One region of the Agrococcus sp. GCM10030265 genome, then DNA from elsewhere that is predicted to be linked to it. Evidence: predicted binding sites of a transcription regulator. Region 1 holds the regulator's gene; the other holds the start of a gene.

Region 1 (7,768 bases):
CCCCGGACAGGCGCCTGCCGACGAGCTCGCCACCGCGCACGGCATCGATGCCCGCCATGCACGACGCGATCGAGCCGACGCCCGGCACGACGAGCCCATCGGCCTCCATGATCGTCGCGCGGTCCGCCGTGAGGGTCACCCGTGCACCTGCGGCCTCGAGGGCCTTCGCGGCGGAGTGCACGTTGCCCATGCCGTAGTCGAGCAGGGCGACCGAGGGGTTCAGAGCGCCCCCTTGGTGGAGGGGATGCCCGAGACGCGCGGGTCGGGCTCGACCGCGACGCGCAACGCGCGCGCGACCGCCTTGAACTCGGCCTCGGCGACGTGGTGCGGGTCGCGGCCGCCGAGCGCCTCGACGTGCATCGTGATGCGGGCGTTGAAGGCGATGGCCTCGAAGACGTGCCGCACGAGCGAGCCGGTGAAGTGCCCGCCGATGCGGTGCAGCTCGAACCCGGCGGGCTCGCCCGAGTGCACGAGGAACGGTCGACCCGAGAGGTCGACCACCGCGCGCGCGAGCGCCTCGTCGAGCGGCACCGTCGCGTCGCCGTAGCGGCGGATGCCCGCCTTGTCGCCGAGCGCCTCGCCGAGCGCGAGGCCCAGGCAGATCGCGGTGTCCTCGACGGTGTGGTGGGCGTCGATGTCGGTGTCGCCCGAGGCGGTGACGCGCAGGTCGATGAGCGAGTGCTTCGACAGGGCCGTCAGCAGATGGTCGTAGAACGGCACGGTGGTCGAGATCTCGCTCGTGCCCGTGCCGTCGAGGTCGAGCTCGAGCTCGATGGAGGACTCGCTCGTCGTGCGAGCGATGCGTGCGGTGCGCATGCCTACGATCCTACGGTCGCGCGGAGGGCGCGAAGCGCACCACGGAGGCGAGGAACGCGTCGGTCTCGGCCGGCGTGCCCGCCGTCACGCGCAGGGTGTGCGGGATGCCGACGTCGCGGACGAGCACGCCGTCGGCGAGCATCCCCTCGAACGCGGCGTGCGGATCCTCGAGCCCGCCGAACAGGACGAAGTTCGCATCGGAGGGGTACGGCTCGAACCCCATCGCCGAGAGCTCGGCGACGATGCGATCGCGCTGCGCGCGGAGCTCGTCGACGCGCGCGAGCATGGTCGGCGCGTGGCGCAACGCCGCGAGGGCGGCGGCCTGCGTGAGCGCCGACAGGTGGTAGGGCAGCCGCACGAGCCGCAGCGCGTCGACGACCGCGGGGTCGGCGGCGAGGTAGCCCACCCGCACGCCCGCGTACGCGAAGGCCTTGCTCATGGTGCGCGAGACGATGAGGCGGTCGTGGCGCGGGAGCAGGCCGAGCGCCGTCTGCGACCGGTCGTGCGCGAACTCCGCGTACGCCTCGTCGACGAGCACCATGCCGCGCGCCGCCTCGCACGCGGCGTCGACGACGTCGAGGGCGAGCGACGTGCCCGTCGGGTTGTTCGGGGCGCAGAGGAACACGACGTCGGGGTCGTGCTCCTCGATCGCGCGCACGACCGTCTCGGCATCGAGGGTGAAGTCGGCGGCGCGGGGCTCCGCGACGTAGTGCGCACCCACGCCCTGCGCGAGCAGCGGGTACATCGAGTAGGTGGGCGCGAACGACAGCAGCGAGCGGCCGGGGCCGCCGAACGCCTGCAGCACGTTCTGCAGCACCTCGTTCGACCCGTTCGCAGCCCAGATCGACTCCGGGCCGAGCCCGTGGCCCAGGTACGCGGCGAAGGCCTCGCGCAGCTCGGTGAACTCGCGGTCGGGGTAGCGGTGCACGTCGCCGAGCGCGCGACGCACCGAGGCGACGACGTCCTCGAGCACCGCGTCATCGACGGGGAAGGCGTTCTCGTTGACGTTGAGACGCACGGGCACGTCGAGCTGCGGGGCACCGTACGGGACGCGTCCGACGAGGTCGGCGCGGAGCGGGAGGTCGTCGAGCGAGGCCACGCGTCAAGCCTAGGCGCGCGCACGCGTGCGCGCGGACGAGACGACGAACGCCCCACCCCTGCACGGGGTGGGGCGCTCGGGAGCGGATGGGCTCGGCGTCAGCGGGTGTACTCGGCCGGGATCGTGAGCTGCTGCCCGGGCTGGATCGCCCCGCCCACGCCGTTGAGCTGCTGGATGTCGGCGATGACCTCGCGCGGGTCGATCTCGGGGGCGACGACGGCTGCGATGGACCAGAGGGTCTCGCCCGGCTGCACCACGACCGTCTCGTACGAGACGGGCGCGGACTGCTGGCCCGCGGTCGCGGTCGCCGACTGCAGCACGCCCAGCGCGCCGAGCGCGAGCACGGGGGCTGCGACGAGCACGGCGAGGGCGCGGCGGCCGCGCACGGTGAGGCGGAGGCGGCTCGCACCGACGGCGGGCATCGAGCGGGCTGCCGGGACATGCATGGCGATCGCGGTCATGACTTCGTTCCTCTCGGATCGGATCGCGGGTGCGGCGCTCGGCCGGGAGCGTCGCACCCGCGTTCCATGATTCGAACGTACCTTCGGATCATCCGTTCGTCAAGAGGCCCAATGGCCCCGAAAGCACGGACGACACGCTCGAACACTCGTACCCCTCGGAGGACTCCGTCGGATACGCTTTCGAACAGGACAGAGTCAACCGGTGACCACCGACACGGTCCCGTTGAGAGGACGATGGCGATGGCACAGCGACAGCTCACCGAGAAGCAGGCATCGATCCTGCGCTGCATCCAGCAGTCCGTGAAGCAGCGCGGCTACCCGCCGAGCTACCGCGAGATCGGCGACGCCGTCGGCCTCTCGTCGCTCTCGAGCGTCACGCACCAGCTCGGGCAGCTCGAGCTCGCGGGCGCCATCCGTCGAGACCCCGCGCGCCCCCGCGCCATCGAGGTGCTCGTCGAGTCCGACGACCCCGCGGACGCCGCCAACACCGACGCCGCCGCCTACGTGCCCCTCGTCGGTCGCATCGCCGCCGGCGTGCCCATCACGGCCGAGCAGCAGGTCGAGGAGGTCTTCCCCCTCCCCCGCTCGCTCGTCGGCGGCGGCGACGACCTCTTCATGCTGCGGGTCGTCGGCGAGTCGATGATCGACGCGGCCATCTGCGACGGCGACTGGGTCGTCGTCCGCCAGCAGGCCACCGCCGAGAACGGCGACATCGTCGCCGCAATGCTCGACGAGGAGGCGACGGTCAAGGTCTTCCGGCAGCGCGACGGCCACACGTGGCTGCTGCCGCGCAACTCGGCCTTCGAGCCCATCCTCGGCGACCAGGCCGTCGTCCTCGGTCGCGTCGTCGCCGTGCTCCGCTCCGTCTGATCTGCCGCCGCCACGCGAGAGGGCCGCGCCGGGGACTCGTCCCGGGCGCGGCCCTCTCGTCGTGCGTCGCGTCGCCCCACCCGGCGACGGCCCTCACCCGGCGACCGAGAACTCCTCGAGGCCGTCGACGACGTCCGGCGTCACGAGCACGTCGAGCCGCGTCCCCTCGGCCTCGTAGCGCTCGTGCTCGACCGTGAAGCGGTCGTGCAGCCGCGAGACGACGTCGCCGCGGTCGAAGGGCACGAGCAGCGACATCGCCACGCTCGGACGCGGCAGCACCTCGGCGATGCGCGCGCGCAGCTCGTCGATGCCCATGCCCGTGCGCGCCGAGACGAACACCGCCGTCGGCACGAGACCGCGCAGCACGAGCAGGTCGTCGTCCGAGACGAGGTCGGCCTTGTTGAAGGCGACGATCTCCGGGATGTCGCGCGCCCCGGTCTCGCCGATCACCTCGCGCACCGTCGCGAGCTGGGCTGCCGGGTCGGGGTGGCTCGCGTCGACGACGTGCACGATGACGTCCGACTCCGCGACCTCCTCGAGCGTCGAGCGGAACGCCTCGACCAGCTGGTGCGGCAGGTTGCGCACGAAGCCGACGGTGTCGGCGAGCGTGTACAGGCGGCCGTCCGGGGTCTCGGTGCGACGCACGGTCGCGTCGAGCGTCGCGAACAGCGCGTTCTCGACGAGCACGCCCGCGTTCGTCAGGCGATTGAGCAGGCTCGACTTGCCGGCGTTCGTGTAGCCGGCGATCGCGACCGACGGCACCTCGAAGCGGTCGCGATTCGCGCGCTTCGCCTGTCGCGCCGGCGCGAAGCCCTTGATCTGCGTGCGCAGGCGCGCCATGCGGTTGCGGATGCGGCGACGATCGAGCTCGATCTTCGTCTCACCCGGTCCGCGCGAGCCCATGCCGGCACCCTGGCCACCGACCTGACCGCCCGCCTGGCGCGACATCGACTCGCCCCAGCCTCGCAGGCGCGGCAGCAGGTACTCGAGCTGCGCGAGCTCGACCTGCGCCTTGCCCTCGCGGCTCTTCGCATGCTGGCTGAAGATGTCGAGGATGACGGCCGTGCGGTCGATGACCTTGACCTTCACGACGTCCTCGAGGGCACGGCGCTGGCTCGGCGCCAGCTCGGTGTCGGCGATGACGGTGTCGGCGCCGGTCTCCTGCACGAGCGCGGCGAGCTCCTGAGCCTTGCCGCGCCCCACGTACGTCGCCGGGTCGGGCGTCGGCCTGCGCTGCAGCACGCCGTCGAGCACCACGGCGCCCGCGGTCTCGGCGAGCGCCGCGAGCTCGCGCATCGAGTTCTCGGCGTCGACGACGCCACCCGCGTGCACGCCCACCAGCACGACGTTCTCGAGTCGCAGCTGCCGGTACTCGACCTCGGTGACGTCCTCGAGCTCGGTGCGGAGGCCGCCGACGCGTCGCAGCGCGGCGCGGTCGGCGCGGTCGAGCTGCTCGCCGTCGAACTCGCCGTCGGCGCCGTCCGCCTGCAGCGCCTGCGCCGAGCGCTCGAGCAGCCGCTCGTCACCGGGATCCGCCCACTCGAGGATGCGGTCCACGCGCGAGGTGCCGTCAGCCATGCTGTTCCCTCCACTACGGTCGGTGCGTGACCGACCACTACTTCTCCGCCGCCGAGGGCGACGCCCCCACGCGCGAGGTGCGCGTGGCGCTCGCCGGCGCCGAGCGCTCGCTGCTCACGGCACCCGGGGTGTTCTCCGGCGACGGCCTCGACGTCGGCACGAGCGTGCTGCTCGACGAGACGCCGCAGCCACCGCAGTCCGGCGACCTGCTCGACCTCGGCGCCGGCTGGGGCCCGATCGCCCTCTCGCTCGCGCTCCGCGCACCGGATGCGCGAGTGTGGGCGGTGGATGTGAATCCGAGGGCGGTCGACCTCGTCCGGCGCAATGCCGAGCGTGTCAGCGTAGCAAACGTGACCGCGTCGCTGCCCGACGAGATGCCCGGCGTTCGCTTCCAGGGGATCTGGTCGAATCCGCCCATCCGCATCGGCAAGCCCGCCCTGCACGCGCTGCTGCTCGAGTGGCTCCCCCGGCTCGAGATCGGCTGCTCGGCATGGCTCGTCGTGCAGAAGCACCTGGGCTCGGACTCGCTGCTGCGCTGGCTCGACGAGCAGGAGGGTCTCGCCGCCGAGCGGTGGACCTCGAAGAAGACGTTCCGCATCCTGCAGGTCACGCGCGTCGAGGACTGACGCGGCGGGCGATCGTCAGACGATCGCGGTCTGCCCGCGGAAGACGATCTCGGCAGGACCGGAGAGCCACGCGTGCTCGCCGCCAGCCTGCACGTCGACGTCGACGTGCACGACGCCGCCCGGGACCTCGACGCGCCAGCGGTCGGGCGCGCCACCCGCCCAGTGCCGCGTGGCGAACGCCGCGGCGACCGCGCCCGTGCCGCACGAGAGGGTCTCGCCCGATCCGCGCTCGTGGACGCGCATGCGGATGCGCCCCTCGTCGCCGGAGATGCCCTGAGGGACGACGAGCTCGACGTTCGCGCCGTCGGGGGCCACGGGCTCGAGCACGGGAGCCTCGTGCAGGTCGATGCCCGCGAGCTCGTCGTCGTCGGCGACCGCGACGACCACGTGGGGGTTGCCGACGTCGACGCGCTGGCCCGGCCGGGGCACCTCGAGGCCGCGCGCACGCACGAGGGGCTCGCCCTCGACGAGCCGCACGGCGCCGAGATCCGCCGAGAAGCCGCCGTCGATCGAGCGGACGCGGCGGATGCCTGCGCGGGTGCCGACGACGAGCTCGCGAACGTCGGCGAGCCCCTCCTCCTCGAGCAGCCGCGCGAACACGCGCACGCCGTTGCCGCACATCTCGGCGATGCTGCCGTCGGCGTTGCGGTAGTCCATGAACCACTCGGCGCCGCGGCCGAGGGCGCGCTCGCGCTCCGGCATCGCCGCCGTGCGCGTCGCGAGGATGAGGCCGTCGCCACCGATGCCGAACCGACGATCGCACAGCGCCGCCACCTGCTCCGGCGTGGGCTGCAGCTCGCCGTCGGGGTCGACGATCAGCACGAAGTCGTTGCCCGTGCCATGACCCTTCGCGAACGCCACCATGGTGACGAGCGTAGCCGCGCACGCCGCCCGGCGACGCGCTCAGCCGTCGGCGAGGAGCCCCGCCGCGATGCGCTCCGCGCCCACGGGCCCATCGACGTCGATCGCGGGATAGCGCTGGAACCACGACACCTGCCTGCGTGCGTAGCGGCGCGTGAGCCGCTGCGTCTCGGCGACCGCGGCGTCGCGATCGACGCGGCCGTGCAGCTGGTCGAGCGCCTGCCGGTAGCCGATCGCCGCCTGCGCCGTCGTGCCGCGCTCGAGCCCGGCGTCGACGAGCGCGCGCACCTCGTCGAGCATGCCGCGCTGCCACATCCCCTCGACCCGCGCGTCGAGGGCCTCCACGAGCGTCGCTCGCTCGCGCCGCACGTGCACGATCGTCGTGCCGGGCGCGACGTCCGGCAGGCCGACGGGGAAGGGCTCGCCCGTCGACGTCACCACCTCGAGCGCGCGCACGAGCCTGCGACCGTTCCACGGACCGATCGCCTCGGCGGCGCGCGCGTCGACGGCCGCGAGCCGCGCATGCATCGCCGCGGCGCCATCGCGCTCGAGATCGGCCTCGAGCGCCGCGCGCAGCCGCTCATCGGTGCCGGGGAAGTCGAGCGGCCCGAGCACGCTCGAGGCGTACAGGCCGCTGCCGCCGACCAGGATCGGCACGGCGCCGCGCGCCTCGATCGCCGTCACCGCCGCGCGCGCCCGCGGCTGGTACCACGCGACGCTCGCATCGTCCGTGACGTCGAGCACGTCCATGAGGTGATGCGGCACGCCCTGGCGCTCGGCGAGCGACAGCTTCGCGGTGCCGACGTCCATGCCCCGGTAGAGCTGCATGGCGTCGGCGTTCACGACCTCGGCCGCGCGACCGCCCTCGGCGAGCGCCGCGGCGACGTCGAGCGCGAGCTGCGACTTGCCGGTGCCCGTCGCGCCGACGATCGCGAGCATCAGGCGCGCAGCGTCGGCATGCCGAGGCGCACAGGCACGGCGTCGCGCGGGGTGCCGGGGCTCACAGGGACCCCGCACGACTCCGCCTGCGCGAGATCCCACGCGTCGCCCGCGCGCGTGCGTCGCACCGCGACGGGCCCGGCGTCCGCCTCGAGATGGAAGGCCGCTGCACGCGTGATCGTCACGGTGGCGACGTCGCCCGGGCGCAGGGCGTGCTCGCCCGGAGCCAGGTGCACGAGCCGATGGTCCGGCGCGCGACCGGAGACGCGATGGGTCTCCGCATCCTTCCTGCCCTCGCCCGACGCGACGAGCACGTCGACCGTGCGACCCACCTGCCGCTGGTTCTCCTCCGCCGAGATGCGGTCCTGCACCGCGACGAGACGCTCGAAGCGCTCCTGCACGACGGCCTTCGGCACCTGGTCGGGCATCGTCGCCGCAGGCGTGCCGGGCCGGATCGAGTACTGGAACGTGAAGGCCGACGAGAACCGCGACTGCTCGACGACGCGCAGCGTGTCCTC
Region 2 (7,768 bases), on a different contig from region 1:
GCGCAGGCGCCTGGCGCCCGACGAGTAGGTGGGCAGCAGCACGGGCGCCATGAGCAGGAAGAGCACGCCGTAGAACGCGAGCACGGCGAGTGGCGTGAGGCCGCGGCTGCCGTATCCCGACGACGAGGACGGCACCGTCGCGAACACGACGCCGACCAGGAGCACGACCGCACCCATCGAGACCACGAGCACGTACAGCTGCACCGCGAGCTGCGCCCACCAGTACTCGCTGCGGCTGGCGCGGCCCGTGAACACGACGTAGCCGCGCAGGAAGCGCCGCACGGCTCCGCCGAAGCCGATGCCGTAGACGGGCGTGCCGATGGGGACGTCGTCGAGCGATGCAGTCACGCCGACATCCTGCACGGCTCGCCTGCGTGCGCACTGGATCCGCACGCGACGACGGCCCGGATGCCGAGGCATCCGGGCCGTCGATGGGCCTACTGCTGACCGTAGGTGGGAGGCTGCTGGCCGTACGGGGGCTGCTGCTGGCCGGGCTGCTGGCCGTAGGGCTGCTGCTGCGCCGACGACGGCGGCACCGGCGGGTACGACTGCTGCTGCGGCTGGCCGTAGCCCTGGGGCTGGCCGTAGCCCTGCTGCGGCTGCCCGTAGCCCTGCTGGGGCTGGCCGTAGCCGCCCTGCTGACCGTACGCGGCGGGCTGCTGCGAGCCGCCCTGGCCGTAGCCGCCGCCGAAGCCCGACTCGTCCTTCGTGGGCAGCGCGCACATGATGAGCCAGACGATGCCGAGGCCGACGATGCTCAGCAGGAGGAACAGGGGCGTGAAGCCGGCGTCGCGCAGGCGCCGCGCACCTGCCGCGAGCGTCGCGATGCCGAGGGGGATGCAGACGATCAGGGTCAGGATGCCGAGGATCGTCGTGACGATCGGCACCGGCGGCGCCGAGACGGGGGCGTACGGGTCGTACGAGGCCGTGTACGACGACACGAGGGCTGCGGTCTCGATGCCCGAGACGATGCCCACGACGAGGCCGAGGACGACGGCGACGATCGCGACGGCGAGGTAGCCCCACCAGAACTCGCCGCGCGACGCGCGTCCCGAGAAGGTGAAGATGCCCTTGAAGAAGCGCTTGACGGCCGGCATGAAGCCGATGCCGTAGACGGGGGTGCCGACCGGCACGTCGGCGTTCACTGTGCTCATGTCGCCGATCCTGCCGTGGATTCGCTGGACGTCCGCTGCAACTCGGGAGCCGGGTGCGGCGAGGCCGGTGGTCGAAGACGCGGAGGCCGACTCCAGCGCCGAGAAGCCGGTCGCCGTCTGCGTGCCCCGCCTCAGCCGTCGTAGTCGACGACGACGCGGTCGCCCGTCGGATGCGACTGGCACGTGAGCACGTAGCCGCGCTCGAGCTCGTCGGGCTCGAGCGCGTAGTTCTCGGTCATCGAGACGCTGCCCTCGACGACGCGCGCCCTGCACGTGCCGCACACCCCGCCCGCGCACGCGAACGGCACGTCCTGTCGCACGCGCAGCGCGGCGTTCAGCAGCGACTCGTTGGCCGCCACCGGGCTCTCGACCGTGGCCGACTGGCCGTCGAGGGTGAAGTCGAGTCGCCACGTGGGCTCGCCCGAGCGCACCTGCACGGGCCGCCCCGCATCGCCCTCGACGCGTTCGGGCCTGCCGGTCGTGAAGAGCTCGAACCGCACGTGCGCGGGGTCGACGCCGCGCGCCTCGAGCACATCGCGACACAGCTGCACGAGCTCGAACGGACCGCACAGGAACCACTCGTCGACCGTCGCCGGCGGGATGAGGGCGTCGAGGATGCGCTCGAGCCGCTCCTCGTCGATCCGTCCGGACAGCAGGGGAGCCGTGCGCTGCTCGCGCGTCAGCACGTGGTGCAGCGCGAGGCGGCCGCGGTAGCGATCCTTGAGGTCTGCGAGCTCCTCGACGAACATCACGTCGAGCTGCGAGCGGTTCGTGTAGAGCAGGGTGAAGCGCGAGTCGTCGGCCTGCGAGAGCACGCGATGCGCGACCGCCATGAGCGGCGTGATGCCCGAGCCGGCGGCGATGCCGACCACGTGGGTGCCCGCGAGCTCGTCGAGGCCGGAGGTGAACGTGCCCTGCGGGCTCATGACGTCGACGACCGTGCCGGCCTCGAGCGCATCGTGCGCCCACGACGAGAAGACGCCGCCGAGGTCGCGCTTGATGGCGACCGAGATGCTGCCCGCGGTCGGCGGGCGGCAGATGGAGTACGAGCGTCGCACCTCGCGGCCGTCGATCGTCGCGCGCAGCGCGACGTGCTGCCCGGGCACGTAGCCGTACTCGCCGTGCAGCGCCTCCGGCACGGCGAACGTCACCTCGACGCTGTCGGCGGTGAGGGGGCGCACGGATGCGACCTCGAGCGGGTGGAACGCGCCGCGACGGGTGCGCGGCGCGCCGACGTTCTGCGCGGCCATCGCTAGAGCACCTTGAAGAAGTCGAACGGCTCGAGGCACGAGCGGCACTCGTAGAGCGCCTTGCACGACGTGGAGCCGAAGCGGGCGAGCTCGCGCGTGTCGAGCGAGTCGCAGCGGGGGCACTTCACGGCCATCGCGATGCGCACCGGGCCGTCGAGATGCGGGGCTCGGCCGTTGGGCGGCGCGATGCCGTACCGGCGCAGCTTCGCGCGGCCGTCGGCGCTCATCCAGTCGGTCGTCCACGCGGGACTCAGCGTGAAGTCGACCACCACGTCGTCGTAGCCCGCGGCGGTGAGCTGCAGCACGACGTCGTCGCGCATCTGGTCGATCGCGGGGCATCCCGAGTACGTCGGCGTGAGCACGACGCGCGCCGCGGATCCGTCGCTCGCGACCGAGCGCAGCACGCCGAGGTCGGCGATCGTCAGCACGGGCACCTCGGGGTCGGTCACCTGGGCGGCGACCTCCCATGCGGCACGCGACGCCGCGTCGCCCGTCGCGTCGGGCGTCGCGGGCCGCGCGGCGAGCGCCGTCACCACGTCGCCCCCGGGTGCGAGCGGGCAAGCACCTGCATCTCGGCGAGCAGGTACCCGAGTCGCGAGGAGTGGCTGCCGCGGCGTCCGCCCGCCATCGACGGCTCCACCTGCGGCATCGCGAGGCCTGCGGCGTCGAGGATCGCCTGGATGCGCTGCAGCACGGGCTCGCGGAGCGTCGACGGGCGCACGGCGATGCCCTCGAGGCGGTCGACGAGCGGCTCGTCGCGGAAGAGCTCGTCGACGAGCGGCCACACGTCGAGGAGCGACTGCTCGATGCGCTGGCGCGACACGTCGGTGCCGCCCGCCAGCCGCAGCATCCACTGCGTCGCGTGGTCGAGGTGGTACGCGACCTCCTTCACCGACTTCGCGGCGATGGCGGCGAGCGCCGGATCGGCGGAGTCGGCGAGGCGCCGGTAGAGCTCGAGCTGGAACGCGGACGCGACGAGCTGGCGTGCGATCGTGTCGCCGAAGTGGCCGTTGGGAGCCTCGAAGAGCCAGGCGCTGCGGAAGTCGGGCTCGTCGCGCCAGTACGCGAGGTCGTCCTCGGTGCGGCCGTCGGCCGTGCCCGCGTAGCGCAGGAAGGAGCGCGCGTGGCCGAGCACGTCGAGGCCGATGTTGCCGAGCGCGACGTCCTCCTCGAGCTCGGGCGCGCGCGAGATCCACCAGCCCAGCTGCTGCGCGAGGATGAGCGCGTCGTCGCCGAGCCACAGCGCGTACTCGGCGGTGTCGGGCGTCGCCACGGTGCCGTCGGCGCCCGCGAGCTCGGCGGCGAGGTCGAGCTCGTCGACCGTGACGTGGCCGTGGGCCTCGTCGCCCTCGACGCCCGTCGAGATGTCGTGCCCGCTCACAGGTGCTTCACGCCCTCGGTCTTCGTGTAGTAGATCGCGTGGCGGTAGTTCTTGCCGGCGGGCGACTCGAACCACTCGCCCTTCTCGTCGGGGTCGCTCGTCGTGATGCCGTCGGCGGGTGCGACCCAGATCGACACGCCCTCGCCGCGACGCGTGTAGAGGTCGCGGGCGTTGCGGATGGCCATGCTCGCGTCGGGTGCGTGCAGGGATCCGACGTGCACGTGGCTGAGCCCGCGGTTGGCGCGCACGAACACCTCCCAGAGGGGCCACGCCTCGGTGCCGACCTCGCCGGGGGTCGCCATCAGGCGGCCACCTGCTCGGTGGCGGCGGCTTGCTTCGCGGCGTACGCGTGCGCAGCCTCGCGCACCCACGCGCCGTCGTCGTGGGCCTGCCGGCGGTGCTGCAGGCGCTGCGCGTTGCAGGGCCCGCGGCCCGCGAGCACCTCGTGGAACTCGGTCCAGTCGATCTCGCTCATGTCGTACGCCTGCGTCTCGTCGTTCCACCGCAGGTTCGGGTCGGGCAGCGTGAGGCCCAGCACCTCGGCCTGCGGCACGAGCATGCCGACGAAGCGCTGCCGCAGCTCGTCGTTCGAGAAGCGCTTGATGTTCCAGGCCATCGACTGCGCCGAGTTCGGCGACGCGTCGTCGGGCGGGCCGAACATCATGAGCGACGGCCAGTACCAGCGGTCGACGGCGTCCTGCGCCATGCGGCGCTGCGCCTCGGTGCCCTGCGCGAGCTCGAGCAGGATCTCGAATCCCTGGCGCTGGTGGAACGACTCCTCCTTGCAGATGCGCACCATCGCGCGGCCGTACGGGCCGTACGAGGCGCGGCACAGCGGCACCTGGTTGGCGATGGCGGCGCCGTCGACGAGCCAGCCGATCGCGCCCATGTCGGCCCACGTCGGCGTGGGGTAGTTGAAGATCGACGAGTAGCGTGCGCGGCCCTCGATGAGCTGCTGGGTCATCTCCTCGCGGGCGACGCCGAGCGTCTGCGCCGCCGAGTAGAGGTAGAGGCCGTGGCCCGCCTCGTCCTGCACCTTGGCCATCAGGATCGACTTGCGCTTCAGGCTCGGGGCGCGCGTGATCCAGTTGGCCTCGGGCTGCATGCCGATGATCTCGGAGTGGGCGTGCTGCGAGATCTGCCGCACGAGCGTCTTGCGGTAGGCGGCCGGCATCCAGTCGCGCGGCTCGATGCGGCCGTCGGCCTCGATGATGCGATCGAACTGCTGCTGGGCCGCCTGCTCGTCGAGCAGGCGGTCGTCGGACTGCGTGCTCGCGGGTGCGAGGGGTGCGGTCATCGTCGACTCCTCCTTCGTCGATCGGGGTGCTCCTGGTCGGCTCGACTGGATTACCGAACGATCGTTCAGTTACTATAGCGGCACGACGCGATCGAGGGCACCCCCCCGGTCGCACCGAGCACGAGGGAGTGCGGATGGGCGACGCGATCACCACCGAGGCCGACGAGCGCGACCGCACGGCGCAGGCGGGGGCGGCGGACGCCGCATCCGGCGCCGACGACGCCTTCGACGGTGCGGCGGCTGCCGCATCCGGCGTCGACGATGCCTTCGACGGTGCGGCGGCTGCCGCATCCGGCGTCGACGACGCCTTCGGCGGTGCGGCCCCCGCGGCGCGCACGGGCCTCGACGGCGATGCCGTGAGCGCCGCCCGCCCCCACACGCGGGCGATGCTGCTGCGCGACGCCGCATCCGCACTGCTCGGGATGCGCGTCGAGCGCGACGAGGACGGCATCGCCGTCACGTCGATGGTCGTGCGGCCCGAGCTCACGAACGGCTTCGCCATCACCCACGGCGGCCTCGTGTTCGCGCTCGCCGACACGGCGTTCGCGATCGCGTGCAACGACGGCGAGGCGATGACGGTGGCGCAGGGCGCCGACGTCACCTTCCTCAAGTCGACGCATCCCGGCCAGACGCTCACCGCCACCGCGGTGCGTCGCACGCAGCAGGGGCGCACTGGCCTCTACGACGTGCAGGTCGCCGACGAGACGGGCGACGTCGTCGCCGAGTTCCGCGGCCGCTCGTTCACCACGACCCGCCCCCTCCCCACCCCCTGACCCCGCGGACTGGGCACCAGATGTCGGCGAGTGGGCAGCAGATGTCGCGATCGCGCCTCCGCGACAGCATCGAGTGCCCAGTCGTCGACGAACTGCAGACGAAGGACACCGAGATGACGCTCACGAACCCCGACGCCGCCGCCCCCGACGCGGCGCCCGTCGCCACCGACCACGTCGTCACCCCGGCGACGCCCGGCGAGATCCTCGCCGCCCGCGCGCGCACGCGCCTCGCCGCGACGCCCGTCGACGAGCGCGACCCCGAGGAGCGCCTCAGCCGCGCCGACCTCGAGGCGCTGCAGCTCGAGCGCCTCCAGCAGACCGTGCACCACGCCTACGCGAACGTGCCGCTGTACACCGCCAAGCTCGACGCCGCGGGCGTCGCACCCGGCGACATCCGCTCGCTCGCCGACGTCGCTCGCCTCCCGTTCACGACGAAGGCCGACCTGCGCGACACCTACCCGTTCGGGATGTTCGCGGTGCCCATGAAGCAGGTGGCCCGCATCCACGCCTCGAGCGGCACGACCGGCAAGCCCACCGTCGTCGGCTACACGTCTGGCGACCTCGACCGCTGGGGCGACCTCGTGGCGCGAAGCCTGCGCGCCGCCGGCATCCGCCGCGGCATGAAGGTGCACAACGCCTACGGGTACGGCCTCTTCACGGGCGGGCTCGGCGCCCACGCGGGCATCGAGCGGCTCGGCGCCACCGTCATCCCCATGTCCGGCGGGCAGACGGCGCGCCAGGCGCAGCTCATCTGCGACTTCGAGCCCGACGCCATCCTCTGCACGCCGTCGTACCTGCTGACGATCGCGGATGCGCTCGAGGCCGCGGGCGTCGACCCGCGCTCGACGAGCCTCAAGGTCGCGGTGCTCGGCGCCGAGCCGTGGACGAACGAGATGCGCCGCGAGCTCGAGGAGCGCCTCGACATCGACGCCGTCGACATCTACGGCTTGTCGGAGGTCATGGGCCCGGGCGTCGGCAGCGAGTGCGTCGAGACGAAGGACGGCCCGCACATCTGGGAGGACCACTTCCTGCCCGAGGTCATCGACGCCGAGACGGGCGCGCAGCTGCCCGACGGCGAGGTGGGCGAGCTCGTCTTCACGTCGCTCACGAAGGAGGCGTTCCCCGTGCTGCGCTACCGCACGCGCGACCTCACGCGCCTGCTGCCGGGCTCGGGCCGCACGGGCATGCGCCGCATCGAGAAGATCACCGGCCGCAACGACGACATGATCATCCTGCGCGGCGTGAACCTCTTCCCGACGCAGATCGAGGAGATCGCGCTCGGCATCGACGACCTCTCGCCGCACTTCGTGCTCGAGCTCACCCGCTCGGGGCGGATGGATGCCCTCACCGTCGGCATCGAGCCCGACCCGGATGCGTCGCCCGCGCAGGCGCAGGCGGCGGCGGATCGGCTGCAGGCGCTCGTGAAGGAGCGCATCGGCACGAGCGTCGCCGTGCGCCTCATGGAGCCCGGGCACCTGCCGCGCAGCGAGGGCAAGCTCAAGCGCGTCTACGACCTGCGCGAGCAGCAGGGGGCGTAGCGCGCGCGTCGCGACCCCGGGGTTCGGGGCGGCGCGCCCGGTCGCTCCGCACAGGTGCGCGCCCAGCGGCGTCATGATCGCCCACGGGCGCCCCGCTGCCGCTGCATGCGCATCGCGGCGCGAGCGAGCACGCGTCGCGAGACCCGCGGCGCAGCGACGGCGGTCATCGCGCAGCACGGATGCCGCCCTCGCGCAAGCGCGTGCGTGCGCATCCGTCGACCGCTTCGATCGAGGCATGGCACGCATGCTCGTCATCGCCGCGTCGAGCGGCATCGGAGGCTCGACCGTCGCGGCGCTGCGTAGCGCCGGGCACGAGGTGGTCGGCACGTCGCGCGGAGGCGACGGCGACGTGACGCTCGACGCGACCGACTTCGA

What was found. The regulator LexA, encoded in region 1, represses DNA repair genes until DNA is damaged. The targets are predictions, from matches to a motif close to TCGAACANNTGTTCGA.
Region 2: the regulator LexA is predicted to act here: its motif matches at 5,136-5,151, upstream of ACFQPP_RS01770 (hotdog fold thioesterase).

The regions. Positions count from the first base shown of each region.
Region 1 covers NZ_JBHTCZ010000004.1:517,516-525,283, reverse strand. Annotated here, with positions in the region: gene hisH (imidazole glycerol phosphate synthase subunit HisH) at 1-223, opposite strand, end outside; gene hisB (imidazoleglycerol-phosphate dehydratase HisB) at 220-816, opposite strand; gene ACFQPP_RS14220 (histidinol-phosphate transaminase) at 827-1,915, opposite strand; gene ACFQPP_RS14215 (LysM peptidoglycan-binding domain-containing protein) at 2,014-2,376, opposite strand; gene lexA (transcriptional repressor LexA) at 2,617-3,246, shown strand; gene hflX (GTPase HflX) at 3,340-4,824, opposite strand; gene ACFQPP_RS14200 (class I SAM-dependent methyltransferase) at 4,851-5,450, shown strand; gene dapF (diaminopimelate epimerase) at 5,466-6,314, opposite strand; gene miaA (tRNA (adenosine(37)-N6)-dimethylallyltransferase MiaA) at 6,354-7,250, opposite strand; gene miaB (tRNA (N6-isopentenyl adenosine(37)-C2)-methylthiotransferase MiaB) at 7,250-7,768, opposite strand, start outside.
Region 2 covers NZ_JBHTCZ010000001.1:388,223-395,990, reverse strand. Annotated here, with positions in the region: gene ACFQPP_RS01805 (DUF805 domain-containing protein) at 1-348, opposite strand, end outside; gene ACFQPP_RS01800 (DUF805 domain-containing protein) at 438-1,154, opposite strand; gene paaE (1,2-phenylacetyl-CoA epoxidase subunit PaaE) at 1,286-2,404, opposite strand; gene paaD (1,2-phenylacetyl-CoA epoxidase subunit PaaD) at 2,407-2,940, opposite strand; gene paaC (1,2-phenylacetyl-CoA epoxidase subunit PaaC) at 2,934-3,785, opposite strand; gene paaB (1,2-phenylacetyl-CoA epoxidase subunit PaaB) at 3,782-4,087, opposite strand; gene paaA (1,2-phenylacetyl-CoA epoxidase subunit PaaA) at 4,087-5,082, opposite strand; gene ACFQPP_RS01770 (hotdog fold thioesterase) at 5,217-5,855, shown strand; gene paaK (phenylacetate--CoA ligase PaaK) at 5,969-7,393, shown strand; gene ACFQPP_RS01760 (SDR family NAD(P)-dependent oxidoreductase) at 7,629-7,768, shown strand, end outside.